DNA from 3 places in the Streptomyces sp. NPDC005070 genome. Region 2 is predicted to be linked to each of the others. Evidence: riboswitches for the same ligand, from Rfam matches in the RefSeq annotation. Region 2 holds a riboswitch; each other region holds the start of a gene.
What was found. A riboswitch is a leader RNA that binds a small molecule or an ion and turns the genes downstream of it on or off. The one in region 2 is predicted to bind cobalamin.
Positions count from the first base shown of each region.

Region 1: linked by a shared signal. The riboswitch ahead of ACWEBX_RS24380 ((2Fe-2S) ferredoxin domain-containing protein) and the one ahead of ACWEBX_RS25760 (ribonucleoside-diphosphate reductase subunit alpha) in region 2 are both predicted to bind cobalamin.
Region 3: linked by a shared signal. The riboswitch ahead of ACWEBX_RS10525 (CbtB domain-containing protein) and the one ahead of ACWEBX_RS25760 (ribonucleoside-diphosphate reductase subunit alpha) in region 2 are both predicted to bind cobalamin.

Region 1 is NZ_JBSFZS010000076.1:18,247-23,396, reverse strand. Features, by position in the region: gene allB (allantoinase AllB) at 1-605, shown strand, start outside; gene alc (allantoicase) at 671-1,795, shown strand; gene ACWEBX_RS24385 (3-oxoacyl-ACP reductase family protein) at 1,928-2,677, opposite strand; cobalamin riboswitch at 2,744-2,918, shown strand; gene ACWEBX_RS24380 ((2Fe-2S) ferredoxin domain-containing protein) at 2,983-3,357, shown strand; gene ACWEBX_RS24375 (tachylectin-related carbohydrate-binding protein) at 3,620-4,909, shown strand; gene ACWEBX_RS24370 (hypothetical protein) at 5,112-5,150, opposite strand, start outside.
Region 2 is NZ_JBSFZS010000084.1:24,185-29,334, reverse strand. Features, by position in the region: gene ACWEBX_RS25775 (DUF3311 domain-containing protein) at 1-4, shown strand, start outside; gene mctP (monocarboxylate uptake permease MctP) at 1-1,611, shown strand; gene ACWEBX_RS25765 (GNAT family N-acetyltransferase) at 1,742-2,260, shown strand; cobalamin riboswitch at 2,313-2,462, shown strand; gene ACWEBX_RS25760 (ribonucleoside-diphosphate reductase subunit alpha) at 2,594-4,975, shown strand; gene ACWEBX_RS25755 (ribonucleotide-diphosphate reductase subunit beta) at 4,975-5,150, shown strand, end outside.
Region 3 is NZ_JBSFZS010000022.1:11,389-16,538, reverse strand. Features, by position in the region: gene ACWEBX_RS10535 (DUF6188 family protein) at 1-444, shown strand, start outside; gene ACWEBX_RS10530 (acyl-CoA dehydrogenase family protein) at 675-1,865, opposite strand; gene ACWEBX_RS10525 (CbtB domain-containing protein) at 2,108-2,329, opposite strand; cobalamin riboswitch at 2,368-2,507, opposite strand; gene ACWEBX_RS10520 (histidine phosphatase family protein) at 2,701-3,285, shown strand; gene ACWEBX_RS10515 (nuclear transport factor 2 family protein) at 3,855-4,247, opposite strand; gene ACWEBX_RS10510 (PadR family transcriptional regulator) at 4,330-4,893, shown strand; gene ACWEBX_RS10505 (Gfo/Idh/MocA family protein) at 5,044-5,150, shown strand, end outside.

The DNA of each region.
Region 1 (5,150 bases), on a different contig from region 2:
CGCTGATCGCCGCGGCCAAGGCGGACGGCGTCCGGCTCACGGTGGAGACCTGCCCGCACTACCTCACCCTGACCGCCGAGGAAGTCCCGGACGGCGCGAGCGAGTTCAAGTGCTGCCCGCCCATCCGCGAGGCCGCCAACCAGGACCTGCTGTGGCAGGCGCTGGCCGACGGCACCATCGACTGCGTGGTCACCGACCACTCCCCGTCGACCGCCGACCTCAAGACGGACGACTTCGCGACCGCGTGGGGCGGCATCTCCGGCCTCCAGTTGAGCCTCGCCGCCGTCTGGACCGAGGCGCGCGGGCGCGGCCACGGTCTGGAGGACGTGGTCCGCTGGATGTCCTCCCGCACGGCCGAACTGGTCGGCCTGGGCGGCAGGAAGGGAGCCATCGCGGCGGGACGCGACGCCGACTTCGCGGTGTTCGCCCCCGACGAGACCTTCACCGTCGACCCCGCCGCGCTCCAGCACCGCAACCGGGTGACGGCATACGCGGGCAGGACTCTCGACGGCGTCGTGAAGTCGACCTGGCTGCGCGGCGAACGCGTCTTTTCGGACGGCGAGTTCACCGATCCGCAGGGTCACCTGCTGACCCGTACGACCTGATCCCCGCCCCGACCTGATCCTTCCGCCCCGCGGCGGCCGACTCCCGAAAGGAACCCCTGATCACCGTGACGGCGACCCAGAGCTTCACCGGAGACGCGCATCCCTACGGAGGCGGTGACCCGTACGCGGACTACCGCACCGCCGAGTTCCCCTTCACCCGGTACGCCAACCTGGCGGACCGGCAGCTCGGCGCGGGTGTCGTCGCCGCCAACGACGAGTTCTTCGCCCAGCGCGAGAACCTTCTCGTGGCCGGGGCCGCCGCGTTCGACCCCGAGCACTTCGGCCACAAGGGCAAGGTCATGGACGGCTGGGAGACCCGGCGGCGCCGTGGCGCCTCCGCCGAGCACCCGTGGCCGACCGCGGAGGACCACGACTGGGCCCTGGTGCGGCTCGGCGCCCCCGGTGTGATCCGCGGGATCGTCGTCGACACCGCCCACTTCCGCGGCAATTATCCGCAGGCCGTGTCGGTCGAGGGCGCCTCGGTGCCCGGGTCGCCCTCACCCGAGGAACTCCTGGCGGACGAGGTGAAGTGGACAACTCTGGTACCGCGTACGCCGGTCGGCGGGCACGCGGCCAACGGATTCGAAGTCTCTGTCGAACAGCGCTTCACCCATCTACGGGTCAACCAGCACCCCGACGGGGGCATCGCGCGACTGCGGGTGTACGGCGAGGTCGTGCCCGACCCGCGCTGGCTGTCCGCCCTCGGCACCTTCGACGTGGTCGCCCTGGAGAACGGCGGACAGGTCGAGGACGCCTCCGACCTCTTCTACTCGCCCGCCACCAACACCATCCAGCCCGGCCGTTCGCGGAAGATGGACGACGGCTGGGAGACCCGCAGGCGACGCGACGACGGCAACGACTGGATCCGCTACCGGCTCGTCGCCCGGTCCGAGATCCGCGCCGTCGAGATCGACACGGCCTACCTGAAGGGCAACAGCGCCGGATGGGCCTCGGTTTCGGTGCGCAACGGTGACGACGGAGACGCGGGGGAGTGGACGGAGATCCTGCCCCGCACCCGGCTCCAGCCCGACACCAATCACCGCTTCACCCTCGCGGCACCCGCCGTCGCCACGCACGCGCGCGTGGACATCTTCCCGGACGGCGGCATCTCCCGCCTGCGCCTCTTCGGCTCCCTCACGGAGGAGGGGGCGTCCCGCCTGACGGCACGCCACCAGGAACTCGGCGGCTGAGCCGCCCGATTCCGCCCCCCGGCCGGGCGCGCCGCCGAGGCCCGCGCGGAGGCCGCCCGGGAGCGGCCCCCGCGGCGTCGCCGCGGTCCGTCCCGGCAGGGCCGGCCCTCCGCAGGGCCGGCCCCGGGGTCGTCACGCCGCGTGTCCGCCGTCCACCGCGAACTCCGCCCCCGTGACGTATCCCGCCTCGCTCCCCGCCAGATACGCGACGATCGACGCGACCTCGTCGGCGGCACCGAAGCGGCCCACCGCGGTCAGCGCGCTCTGGCCCGCCGCGTACGGGCCGTCCGCCGGGTTCATGTCCGTGTCTACGGGACCGGGATGGACGATGTTGGCGGTGATCCCGCGGCCGCCGAGTTCCCGCGCCAGTGCCTTGGTCAGGCCGATCAGCGCGGACTTGCTCATCGCGTAGAGCGTCCCTCCCGGACCGGGGACGCGCTGCGCCATGCAACTGCCGATCGTGACGATCCGCCCGCCGTCCCCGAGGTGCGGCGCGGCCGACCGGGAAGCCAGGAAGACCCCCCGGACGTTCACGTCGAGCACCCGGTCCACGTCCGCCAGGGTCAGGGATGCGAGCGGACCCAGGACCCCCACCCCGGCGTTGTTGACGAGGACGTCGAGCCGCCCGAACTCCGCGACGACCCGGTCCGCCACCGTGCCGGCCTCCGCCGCGTCGGAGGCGTCCGCGCGCAGGGCGAGCGCCCTGCGCCCGAGCGCCTCCACACCCCGTACGACGTCCTCCGCGGCCTCCTTGCCGCTCACATAGGTGATGGCCACGTCCGCGCCCTCGCGGGCCAGCCGCAGCGCCGTCGCGGCCCCGATACCCCGGCTCCCGCCGGTCACGAGGGCCACCTTGCCGTTCATGTCTCGCTGAGAAGTCATGGACCCATCCCAGCCGCCGAAGCCGCGCGACACCGGCGGCGAACGGACACCGACATCGGTGGATGACATGATGATCGGCGACATAGGGCGACGGCGGAACGAGGAAGCCGGTGTGAATCCGGCGCGGTCCCGCCACTGTGACCGGCGAGCGAGCAGCACGGGCCACCACCCCGACCGGGGTGCGGGGGCGGAGCGTTCGGGATCCGGGAGCCAGGAGACTCACGCGGTCGCCTCCTCGATCAACACCGGGGCGGATCTCCCCGGGTGGGGAGTGGTGGGCTGTGCCCAAGACGCCGTCGGAAGAGATGCCGGGCGAGTCCGTGGGGGTGGGCGGACCCGTGCCGTGCCGGGTCGTCGTGTGCCGGGACTGCTGCTGCGGCAGTCCCAAGGTGACCGGAGTGGATCACGCCGCGCAGACCGCGCGGCTGCGCGCGGAGGTACCGGTGCGCGTCTCCGCATGCCTCGACGTGTGCGACCAGGCCAACGTCATCGTCGTACAGCCGTCCGCCGCGGGCCGGGCCGCCGGCGCACGGCCCGTCTGGCTCGGACTCGTCAACGACCCGGACGCGACCGAGGACATCGTGGCCTGGGTGCGCGCCGGCGGTCCGGGAGTGGCTCCGCCGCCGGACATCCTCGACCTGTACACCTTCGCCCCGCCGAGGCGCCCGGCGGATTCCTGAGGCCTGCGCACCAACACGGCCGACCGGCCCCGGGACGCCCGAGTGTGGCGTCCCGGGGCCTTTCGATGCCCTGTCAGGACGTAACAGGCCAAGGACGTTTGCGTCCAGCCGATCTCTCTTCCACCCCTCGTGACCTGCGGCGAAAGTAGTTCTTGCCACCGGGCGACACACCCGGGACGACCTCCACGGCTGCACCTGCAGGGCAGCCGGGCGGTCGGTGACGTGCCTTCGCCCGTTCCCCTTCCACACCGCAGGAGAGATCATGAAGTTCAGCCACGCCGTCCGCCGTACCACCGCAGCCGTCGCCGCCGTCGGCGCGATGTCCCTCGGCATGGTGGCCACCACCGCCGGCGCCGCCCACGCCGTCGCGTCGTGCTCCGGTGACGTGTCGATGTACGGGACGCTGTCGGACGGCCGGCTGACGTACACGCAGATCGCTCCGGACACGGGCAACCGCGTCAAGACGCTCATCGGCCCGAACCTCGGCTTCACGCCCAAGGCGATGGCGACGCTCAACTTCAACACGGTCCTGGTCACGTCGACCACCGGCGACCTCTACCGGGTCGACATCCAGACGAACAACACCTCCCTCGGGGTCGCGGGAGTCGTCAAGATCTGGGACGGCGGCTGGACCTTCGACAAGATGGTCTACGACGGAGCCGGCCACCTCTACGGAACCGTCGACGGCCAGCTCCACCAGTACCTCGTCTCGCAGCCCAAGCCCGCCGGCTCGGCCCACATAGGCCAGCACGTCGTGATCGACACCGGCTTCGTCCTCAAGACGCTCGCCGCCGCGGGCGACGACCGCATCGTCGCCTCGACCGCGGACGGCCGACTGCTCAGCTACAAGATCAACGGAGTGGACGACTGGGACCTCTCCGTCCTCAAGGCGAGCGGCTGGTCGGCGGTCGACTCGCTCTCCTCGCCCGGCGGCGGCCTCTACTACGGCCGAACCAACGGCGGCATGTACTGGTACTCCGACGCCGACCCGACCGACGGTGACGGCAGCGACGTCACGTACCACTCCGACGACCCGGTGGACGCCTCCGGCTGGACCCAGAGCCTGCTGTCGGCCTACGCGAACAACTGCGCCTACGTGCCGTCGGCGCCGCCGAAGTCCGTCCAGGGCGGCACCATCTACCGCAGCGAGGTCATGGACCGGGCCAAGAACTGGTACACCCGCAACGTCCAGTACGACCAGGGCGCTTCCGCCGTGGACGTCGACGGCGACCACTCCTACCGCACGGACTGCTCCGGCTTCGTCTCCATGGCCTGGCACCTCACCAACTCCCTGACGACCGAGACGCTTTCCAGCGCGAGCACGCAGATCAGCAAGGCCGCCCTCCTGCCCGGTGACGCGCTGAACGACTACTCCGAGCACGCCGTCATCTTCGCGGGCTGGAAGAACCAGGACACGGGCACCTTCTACTACTACTCCGAGAGCAGCCCGGCGACGGACATGAACTACTCGACCGCGAACATCAACAGCGGTGACATCAGCGGCCACCCGGCCTCGGACTACGTCGCCCTGCGCTACAAGAAGATCGCCTGACGCCCCACCCGACGCCTCGAAGGCCCCGCCGATCCCCGGCGGGGCCTTCGAGGCGTCCGCACACCGCCCGCGCTCGGAGATGTCCTGGCCATGCTCCGGCTCACGCCGAAAAGGGCGGCGCCCCCTCGGTTCGAGGGGGCGCCGCCCTTTCAGGCCGACGGGGCGCGGCCGTGGCGCGTGGCGGTCGGTCGCGGCGGGCGGCCTACTGCCAGCCGGCGTCCGCCGGAGCGACCTGCCGGCC
Region 2 (5,150 bases):
ATGAACGACGGTGTGAACGGCGTCGCTCTCGGCGTGTTCATCTTCTTCTTCCTGGCCGTCACGGTCATGGGCTTCCTGGCCGCCCGCTGGCGCAGAGCCGCCGACGAGCACACCCTCGACGAATGGGGCCTGGGCGGACGGTCCTTCGGCACCTGGGTGACCTGGTTCCTGCTCGGCGGCGACCTCTACACGGCGTACACCTTCGTCGCCGTGCCGGCGGCGATCTACGCGGCGGGCGCGGCCGGCTTCTTCGCGGTGCCGTACACGATCCTGGTCTATCCGCTGATCTTCACCTTCCTGCCCCGCCTGTGGTCGGTCTCCCACCGGCACGGTTATGTGACGACCTCGGACTTCGTGCGCGGCCGCTTCGGCTCCAAGGGCCTGTCCCTCGCCGTGGCCGTCACCGGCATCCTCGCCACCATGCCGTACATCGCGCTCCAACTCGTCGGCATCCAGGCCGTCCTGGACGTGATGGGCGTGGGCGGCGGCGACAGCGCCAACTGGTTCGTCAAGGACCTGCCGCTGCTCATCGCGTTCGGCGTGCTGGCCGCGTACACCTACTCCTCGGGGCTGCGGGCCCCCGCGCTGATCGCGTTCGTGAAGGACACCCTGATCTACATCGTGATCGCGGTGGCCATCATCTACATCCCGATCAAGCTGGGCGGCTTCGACGAGATCTTCAAGGCGGCGGGCGCCAAGTACACGGCCGCGGGAGCCGGCGGGATCGTCCCCGCCGAGGCGGGCCAGTGGACGTACGCCACCCTCGCGCTCGGCTCGGCGCTGGCGCTGTTCATGTATCCGCACTCGGTCACCGCGACGCTGTCCGGCCGCAGCCGGGAGGTGATCCGCCGCAACACCACGATCCTGCCGCTGTACTCGCTGATGCTGGGCCTGCTCGCCCTGCTCGGGTTCATGGCGATCGCGGCGGGCGTGAAGGTCACCAACGGCCAGCTCGCCATCCCCCAGCTCTTCGAGGACATGTTCCCCGACTGGTTCGCGGGCGTCGCCTTCGCCGCCATCGGCATCGGCGCGCTCGTCCCGGCGGCCATCATGTCGATCGCGGCCGCGAATCTCTTCACCCGCAACATCTACAAGGACTTCATCAACCCGGCCGCGACCCCGCGGCAGGAGACCCGGGTCTCCAAGCTGGTCTCGCTGCTGGTGAAGGTGGGCGCGCTGGTCTTCGTCCTGACCATGGACAAGACCGTCGCGATCAACTTCCAGTTGCTGGGCGGCATCTGGATCCTGCAGACCTTCCCCTCGCTGGTGGGCGGTCTCTTCACCCGCTGGTTCCACCGCTGGGCGCTGCTGGGCGGCTGGGCGGTCGGCATGCTCTACGGCACGATCGCCGCCTACGGGGTGGCCTCCCCGACGCAGAAGCACTTCGGCGGCAGCTCGAAGGAGATCCCCGGCATCGGGGAGATCGGCTACATCGGCCTGACGGCGTTCGTCCTGAACGTGGCCGTGACCGTCGTCCTGACATTCGTCCTCCGGGCGCTCAAGGCCCCGGAGGGCGTGGACGAGACCTCGCCCGGGGACTACACGGCCGACGCGGGCGACACGGGCGTCGAGACGGAACTCCCGCCGGCGACGGCGGACGCGAGCCACTAGGAGACGCCGGGGACCGGTCCCGGTCCACAGGGACCCGTCCCTCGGGCCGGGTGCCGCGACAGCCGTGAACGACGGGCCGCCGGAGGAAAACCGGCGGCCCGTCGCCGTGCCGGTCGGGCACACTCGCCGCATGGACATCGTCATCCGGCCGGCGCGGCCCGAGGAGTACTCCGCCATCGGCGAGATCGCGGCCCGGGCCTATCTCGGGGACGGGCTGCTCGACTTCGGGGAGAGCGACGCGTACCTCGGAAGGCTGCGGGACGTCGCGGGGCGCGCGGCCGTCGCCGAGGTGCTGGTCGCCGCCGAGGGGGACCGGGTGCTCGGCAGCGTGACCTTCGCGGCGGACGGCGGCCCCATGGCCGACTCGGCGCGCGACGGGGAGGCCGAGATCCGGATGCTCGCGGTCGCGCGGGAGGCGCGCGGCCGGGGCGCCGGCGAGGCCCTCGTGCGCGCCTGCGTCGCGCGGGCACGGGCCCTGGAGGGCTGCGCGCGCCTCGTGCTGTCCACCCAGCGCACCATGCTGAGCGCCCACCGCCTCTACGAGCGCATCGGCTTCACCCGCACCCCGGACCGCGACTGGAACCCTTTTCCGGAGCTCGACGACATCCGGCTGCTCACTTACGAGTTGACGCTCCGGCACGCTCCGTAGCGCTCTCGAACACCCAGCGGACACAACATGTGGGGGCAGTCCCGGAGCCCGACACAAGATGTATGCTCATGGTCGCTGTCGCCGCAGGGGAATCCGGTGCGAATCCGGAACTGTCCCGCAACGGTGTTACTTGTGCGTGTTCGCGTCTGCGTGTGCCCGTACTCGCGTCAGTCCGAGGACCTGCCGACAGCGCGCCCCGGCCGTCCGGCCCGGGTGCCGACGACGTCCGGGCCTCGCGGAATGGGCCGGTGGACGCGGTGCGCTGCTGCCCGAAAGCGCTCCCGTGTGCCCCTGCCCGCCCGCAAGGTCCCGTGCCGAGCGAGGAGAGCCCACGTGACCATCGCGCCAGCCGATCCGGCTTCAGTGACCGCGCCGCAGGCCCCGGTGGAGACCGACGGTCCCGGGACCGTGCTGCTGCGGACCCTGACGGATCTGACCGCCGACCTCCCCGACGCCGACCCCGGCCGGGTCGCCGCGGCGGCGCTGCGCGGCCGGTCCGCCCGCGCCGACGAGGCCGAGCTGCGCGAACTGGCCACCGAGGCGGCCGCGGGTCTCATCTCCGAGGACCCCGCCTATTCGCGGCTGGCCGCCCGTCTGCTCGCGGTCACCATCACCGCGGAGGCCGCGTCCCAGGGCGTCACCACCTTCTCCGAGTCGGTCGCCGTCGGCCACCGCGAGGGCCTGATCGCCGACCGCACGGCCGCGTTCGCGCGGCTGCACACGGCCCGCCTCGACGCGCTGATCGACCTCCAGGGCGACGACCGCTTCGGCTACTTCGGGCTGCGCACGCTGCACTCCCGCTATCTGCTCCGGCACCCGATCACCCGCAAGGTCGTCGAGACGCCCCAGCACTTCATGCTGCGGGTGGCCTGCGGTCTCGCGGAGGACGACACCGTCCGCTCCGTGGAGGAAGTCACCGCGCTCTACCGGCTCATGAGCCGGCTGGACTACCTCCCCTCCTCCCCCACGCTCTTCAACTCCGGTACGCGGCACCCCCAGATGTCGTCCTGCTACCTCCTCGACTCGCCGCTGGACGAGCTGGACTCCATCTACGACCGCTACCACCAGGTGGCACGCCTGTCGAAGCACGCGGGCGGCATCGGCCTGTCCTACTCCCGCATCCGCTCGCGCGGTTCGCTGATCCGCGGCACCAACGGGCACTCCAACGGCATCGTCCCGTTCCTCAAGACCCTCGACGCCTCGGTCGCCGCGGTGAACCAGGGCGGCCGGCGCAAGGGCGCGGCGGCGGTCTACCTGGAGACCTGGCACTCCGACATCGAGGAGTTCCTGGAGCTGCGCGACAACACCGGTGAGGACGCCCGGCGTACGCACAACCTGAACCTCGCGCACTGGATCCCGGACGAGTTCATGCGCCGGGTGAACGAGGACGGCGTCTGGTCGCTGTTCTCCCCCGCCGACGTGCCGGAACTGGTCGACCTGTGGGGCGATGCGTTCGACGCGGCCTACCGCAAGGCCGAGGAGGCGGGCCTCGCCAGGAAGACCATCCCGGCCCGCGACCTCTACGGCCGCATGATGCGCACCCTCGCGCAGACCGGCAACGGCTGGATGACCTTCAAGGACGCCGCCAACCGCACCGCCAACCAGACGGCGGAGCCGGGCCACACGGTCCACTCCTCGAACCTGTGCACCGAGATCCTGGAGGTCACGGACGACGGGGAGACGGCGGTCTGCAACCTGGGTTCGGTCAACCTGGGCGCGTTCGTGACCGGCGGGAACATCGACTGGGAGCGGCTCGACGCCACCGTGCGCACCGCGGTGACCTTCCTCGACCGCGTGGTGGACATCAACTTCTACCCGACCGAGCAGGCGGGCCGCTCCAACGCCAAGTGGCGTCCGGTCGGCCTCGGCGCGATGGGCCTCCAGGACGTCTTCTTCAAGCTGCGGATCCCGTTCGACTCGCCCGAGGCCCGCGCCCTGTCCACCCGGATCGCCGAGCGGATCATGCTCGCCTCGTACGAGGCCTCCGCGGACCTCGCCGAGCGCAACGGACCGCTCCCGGCCTGGGAGAAGACCCGTACCGCCCGGGGCGTACTGCACCCGGACCACTTCGACGTCGAGCTGAACTGGCCGGAGCGCTGGGCGGCCCTGCGCGAGCGGATCGCCTCGGTCGGCATGCGCAACTCGCTGCTGCTGGCCATCGCGCCCACCGCCACCATCGCCTCGATCGCGGGCGTGTACGAGTGCATCGAGCCGCAGGTGTCGAACCTGTTCAAGCGCGAGACGCTCTCCGGCGAGTTCCTCCAGGTCAACTCGTACCTGGTGGCCGAGCTGAAGGAGCTCGGTGTGTGGGACGCGCAGACCCGTGAGGCGCTGCGCGAGTCCAACGGCTCGGTCCAGGGCTTCACCTGGGTCCCGCAGGACGTCCGCGACCTGTACCGCACGGCGTGGGAGATCCCGCAGCGCGGCCTGATCGACATGGCCGCCGCCCGCACGCCGTTCCTCGACCAGGCCCAGTCGCTGAACCTGTTCCTGGAGACGCCGACCATCGGCAAGCTCTCCTCGATGTACGCCTACGCCTGGAAGGCGGGCCTGAAGACGACGTACTACCTGCGTTCGCGCCCGGCGACGCGCATCGCCCGCGCGGCCCAGGCACAGGCGCGGCCCGAGACCACCATCCTCGTCCAGCAGGCCGCCGACCCCGACGCCGTCGCCTGCTCCCTTGAGAACCCCGAGTCCTGCGAGGCCTGCCAGTAATGACCGACACGAACGCCGAGAAGACCGTGTCCGAGAAGAACCTGCTCGACCCGGGCTTCGAACTGACTCTCCGTCCCATGCGCTACCCGGACTTCTACGAGCGCTACCGGGACGCGATCAAGAACACCTGGACCGTCGAGGAGGTCGACCTCCACTCGGACGTCGCCGACCTCGC
Region 3 (5,150 bases), on a different contig from region 2:
GAAGCAGAACCGGTCGAACACGATGACCGGTGGATCTTGAATCTCCGAGGGCGGGGCGTTGCTGGGATTACTGTCGATTACCGCCTCACGCTGGCCCTCGCCGAAGGTTGGGAAGTCGTACTCGAAACGCCTGCTCGGCTCTCATCCGGGCCGGCCCACACCAATCCCGGCGTGCTTCTGGTGCCGGAGACTCAGGACGTGGCCGCAGCCCTCCCGCTCTTGGGGACGAAGGTCGTCTCTGCGGTCGCCTTCAAGTCCGGCACGCTTCGGATGGTGTTCGAGGATGGCACGCATCTGACCTGTCCAACCGATGCGGCGTTCGAGGCGTGGCAGATCACAGGACCTGGAGGATGGCGGTTCGTGTCCCTGCCAGGAGGCGACCTCGGCGTCTGGTCCGCCTCTGCAGCGAATGAGAATCCGCAAGGTCGGTCTGCAGAGCATTGAGAATCTGCCAGCTGGAGTGCGACGGGACATCCGTTGTTTTCTCGGCGATTACTACGGGGACCCCTTAGCGCACGACGCAGTGAGAATCCGACAGCGCAAACGAGAAGCGGTGAGAATCCGACAACCTCAGTGCGACAGGACACGAGGCCTGGAACGCACCGGAGGGCTCAATTGATCATGGTGCCAACTATCCTCGGTATGTGACAACTAACGTCTGTGGTCACAGTCCGTCAGCGCCGCACCCGGGGCATCCCGAGCCCGATCCACGAGATGATCTCCCGCTGGATCTCGTTGTTGCCGCCGCCGAAGGTGAAGATCACGGCCGACCGGTAGCCGCGTTCGAGCTCGCCGTGCAGGACGGCGCCGGCGGAGCCCTCCTTGAGGACACCGGGGGCGGCGACGATCTCCATCAGCCAGGCGTACGCGTCCCGGCGCGCCTCGGAGCCGTACACCTTGACGGCGGAGGCGTCCTGCGGGGTGAGCGTGCCCTCCTGGACGGCGTTCACCATGCGCCAGTTGAGGAGTTTCATGGCGTCCAGCCGGGTGTGCGTGCGCGCGAGGAGGCGGCGCACCCAGGGCAGGTCGACGACGCGGCGGCCGTCGGCGAGCTTGGTCTCCATCGCCCAGCGCTGGACGTCGTGCAGGGCGCGGATGGCCATCGTGCCGTGCGCGGCGAGGGTGACGCGCTCGTGGTTGAGCTGGTTGGTGATCAGCCGCCAGCCCTTGTTCTCCTCGCCGACCCGGCGCGTGGCGGGGACGCGGATGTTCTCGTAATAGCTGGCCGTGGTGTCGTGCGAGGCGAGCGTGTTGATGATCGTGCACGAGTAGCCGGGGTCGGAGGTCGGTACGAGGAGCATGGTGATGCCCTTGTGCGGCGGGGCGTCCGGATCGGTGCGGACCGCGAGCCACACCCAGTCCGCCGTGTCACCGTTGGTCGTCCAGATCTTCTGTCCGTCGACCGTGTAGTGGCCGCTCTCCTCGTCGCCTTCCCGCACGGCCCTGGTCCGAAGCGCGGCGAGGTCGGTACCGGCGCCGGGCTCGCTGTAGCCGATCGCGAAGTCGATCTCGCCGGCGAGGATCTTCGGCAGGAAGTACGACTTCTGCTCCTCCGTGCCGAACCGCATGATCGTCGGCCCCACGGTGTTGAGCGCCATCAACGGCAACGGCACTCCGGCCTGGGCCGCCTCGTCGAAGAAGATGAACTGCTCCATCGGGCTCAGACCCCGCCCGCCGTACTCCTTGGGCCATCCGACCCCGAGCCAGCCGTCCGTGCCGAGGCGTCGGATCGTCTCGCGGTAGAAGCGCTTCTGCGCCGCCGGATCGCCGTAGCGCGCGTAGGCGTTGTCCGGTACCAACTCGGTGAAGTAGAGACGTAGTTCGGTCCGCAACCGCTGCTGCTCCGGCGTGTATTCGAGATGCACGGCGCCTCCTGCCTCCCCGGGCCCGACCTGACGGCGCACACCGTAGAACGCGTTCCAGAAATAGGGAATGCCGATGACGCCGACGCCTCCCGGAGGATGCCGGGCTGAGGGGCGGGGGGCGGCCGCTGGGCGCGTGCGCACACGCGAGGGGGCGGTGCCCGGTCGTCCGGGGACCGCCCCCTCGTGCGGGCCGGTTTCCCGGCCCTCGCGGAATATCGTGGCTCGTACGTTCCCCGCAGCCGTCAGTGGCAGGGGAACCCGAGCAGATGCCGGGCGTCGTGGACCCATTCGTGGACGTTCTCGCCGGAGACGAGGGAGGTGGCGCCCTGTTCGGCGCCGACGAAGTAGAGCAGGACCAGCATCAGGATGCCGAAGAACGCCGCCCAGGGGACGATCGCGCCGATGGGCAGCTTGGCGGGAACGGCGGTGGGCGTGGCGGTCGGCTGAACGACGGACTGCGCCATGGGGCAGAACCTCCCGGGGAACTCGCGTCCCATTTCGGTGGTGCACAGGACGACAGTCACGGGTCTGACTTGCCCGCGTCCGTCACCCCTGGCCGGAGTGACATGTGCCGGGCTTACAGTGGCGCGACCGTGCCGGATTTCCACCGGGCTTCCGCCGAACCGTCGTCAATATCCATGTGACGGTACCGCGAAGCCGCCGACCCGGCCAAGGGCGCATACCTCCGCGCTCCGTGCGCCCCACGGTTCATGGGGCAGGGAGGCAGGGAGGCAACTTGCCTGATGGGCCCGGGGGTTCCGCCTCCGCTCGGGCACGACACACCATGGTGGACCATGGAGCATCGTCCAGGTCCACGACCCAAGAGAGTGAAGGCATGACCAGCCGAGTGATCTTGATCTCCGCGGCGATCGGCGAGGCGCTGCGCGAGGCCCGCTTCGACGACGGGAGTCCGGTGGACGCCTCGGGCCTGCGGGCCGCCCGGGCGGCAGCCGACGCGGGCGCCGTTCCGGCGGGCGGGCGCCTGTGCGTCTCCCCCACCGTGCGATGCCAGCAGACCGCCGAGGCGCTCGGGCTCGAAGGCGCCGTCGAGGCACCGGAGTTGGCGTCGCTCGATGTGGGCCGCTGGCGCGGGGCGACGCTGGCCGAGGTGAGCGTGAAGGAGCCGGAGGCGGTGGCGCGCTGGCTCGCCGATCCGGCGTCGGCTCCGCACGACGGCGAGTCGGTGCGGACGTTCTGCGATCGAGTGGCGGAACACCTGGACGCTGCGGCCGGTTTCGACGGCCGAACCGTCGCCGTGGTGGAGCCCGAGGTCGTACGGGCCCTGGTGGTACGGGTGTTGGGCGCTCCGGACCAGGCGTTCTGGCGCGTGGACGTACCGCCGCTCACCGTCACGGAGTTGAGCGGGCGCGCGGGGCGCTGGAACCTCCGCGCAGGACGCCCGCTCGTCGGGTCGGCCTGACCCGGACGGCCCGGGGTCTGACCCGAGCAGACCTGGGCCGGACCGGGACAGTCCTGAGCCTGACCCGGGCGAACCGGGGCCTACCTGGGTGACCTGGAGTCCGACTCGGGCATGTTGCCGCCCGACACTCGCGGCTCGCGGCTTCACCGCAGTGTGGCGATGAAGTCCGTGCACGAGAGGGCGCATTCACGGCATTTCCGCGCGGCGGCCTCCGACCCCGGACACGCGTCGAAAGCCTCGGCACACTCCAGACAGACGTCCCGGCACCACTCCAGTCGAGCGCGGAGCTCCCGGTCGCTCGGCCCCGGATGACGGGACAGTACATGGCAGGTCGCCTCGCAGACCTCCGCGCACAAAATGCCCGAACGTCGCGCGGCCTCCTGCCGCTTCGGCCCGTCCGGATCCATGAGGCTCGCGCGCAGCGTGGAGGTCCTGGCACATTCGGCACAGGTCCGGGCGCACTCGAAGCGGTCCTCCAAGTACCGGAAGAGCTCCTGCTGTGAAGGCGTCGTCGTCACAACAGGCGGGTAGCCGGAGGGAGTCGGTTCAAACAGCGCGAGGCCGGAGCCTCACGCGCCGGCCGCTTCCCGGGAGATCTGCTCGAACTGCGCTCCCATGGCCTCGGAGAGCGCCTGCGCCGCCGACAACGGGCGGACCATCACCGTGAATTCGTCGATGAGGCCGTCCTCGTCGAAGTGCAGGAAGTCGCAGCCGTTGATCTCCTTGTCGCCCACCTTGGCCGTGAAGACGAGCGCGTGGTCGCGGCCGTCGGCGCCGGCGATCTCACGGACGTAGCGGAAGTCGCTGAAGACACGCCAGACTCCACGCAGGATGGCGGCGGTGATCGGCTTGCCCGGGTACGGCTTGAAGGCGACCGGGCTGGTGAACACGACGTCGTCGGCCAGCAGCTCCTCGACCGCGCCGAGGTCTCCGGCCTCCACGGCCTTGCGGAAGGAGTTCATTGCGCCCGCCCTTCTTACTCAACTAATTGATTAGGTGCGGATAAGATTAGTCCTGCGAGTGCGGGGCGTCTAGCCTTGCGGGATGGCATTGCGCAACGCGGTACTGGCCTCGCTCCTGGAGGGTGAGGCATCGGGGTACGACCTGGCCAAGGGGTTCGACGCCTCGGTGGCCAACTTCTGGATGGCGACCCCGCAGCAGCTCTACCGGGAACTCGACCGGATGGAGTCCGAGGGGCTGATCGAGGCCCGGGTCGTGCAGCAGGAGCGCCGGCCCAACAAGCGGCTCTTCTCCCTGACCACGACCGGCCTCGAAGCACTGGCCTCCTTCACCTCGGGGCCCGCGAAGCCCACCGCGATCCGCGACGAGCTGATGGTCAAGGTGTACGCACTCGACATGGGGGACGCGGACGCGGTCCGGGTGGCGATCGCCGAGCGCCTGGAGTGGTCGCGCGCCAAACTTGCGCACTACGAACGGATCGGCGCCCGCCTGCTCGACGGGCGCACCGAGGACGAGTACCTGGCCGAGGCGGAGCGCGTAGGTCCGTATCTCACCCTCCTGGGAGGACGCGCCTTCGAGCAGGCGATCATCGACTGGGCGGAGCGGGCGCTGAGGGTCCTGGAACAGCGGGCGTCGCTCTCCCCCTGAAGGCGACCTGTTCGCATTAGCCTGGTCGCGGCCCGCATCGATCGCGGTTCGTGACGGTTCGTTTCGATTCGGGCCGGTTTGATGTGAGCCGGGTTTGGCCCCTTCGCGTTCGGTCCGTTCGCGTTCGGTCCGGTGCTGAGGAGGGCGATCGTGGTGCGTGCGCTCGGTGTCGCTGTCGTGGGGTTCGGCTGGATGGGACGGGTGCACACGCGGGCGTACGCTCGCGTTCTCCACCATTTCCCGGAACTCGCTCTGCG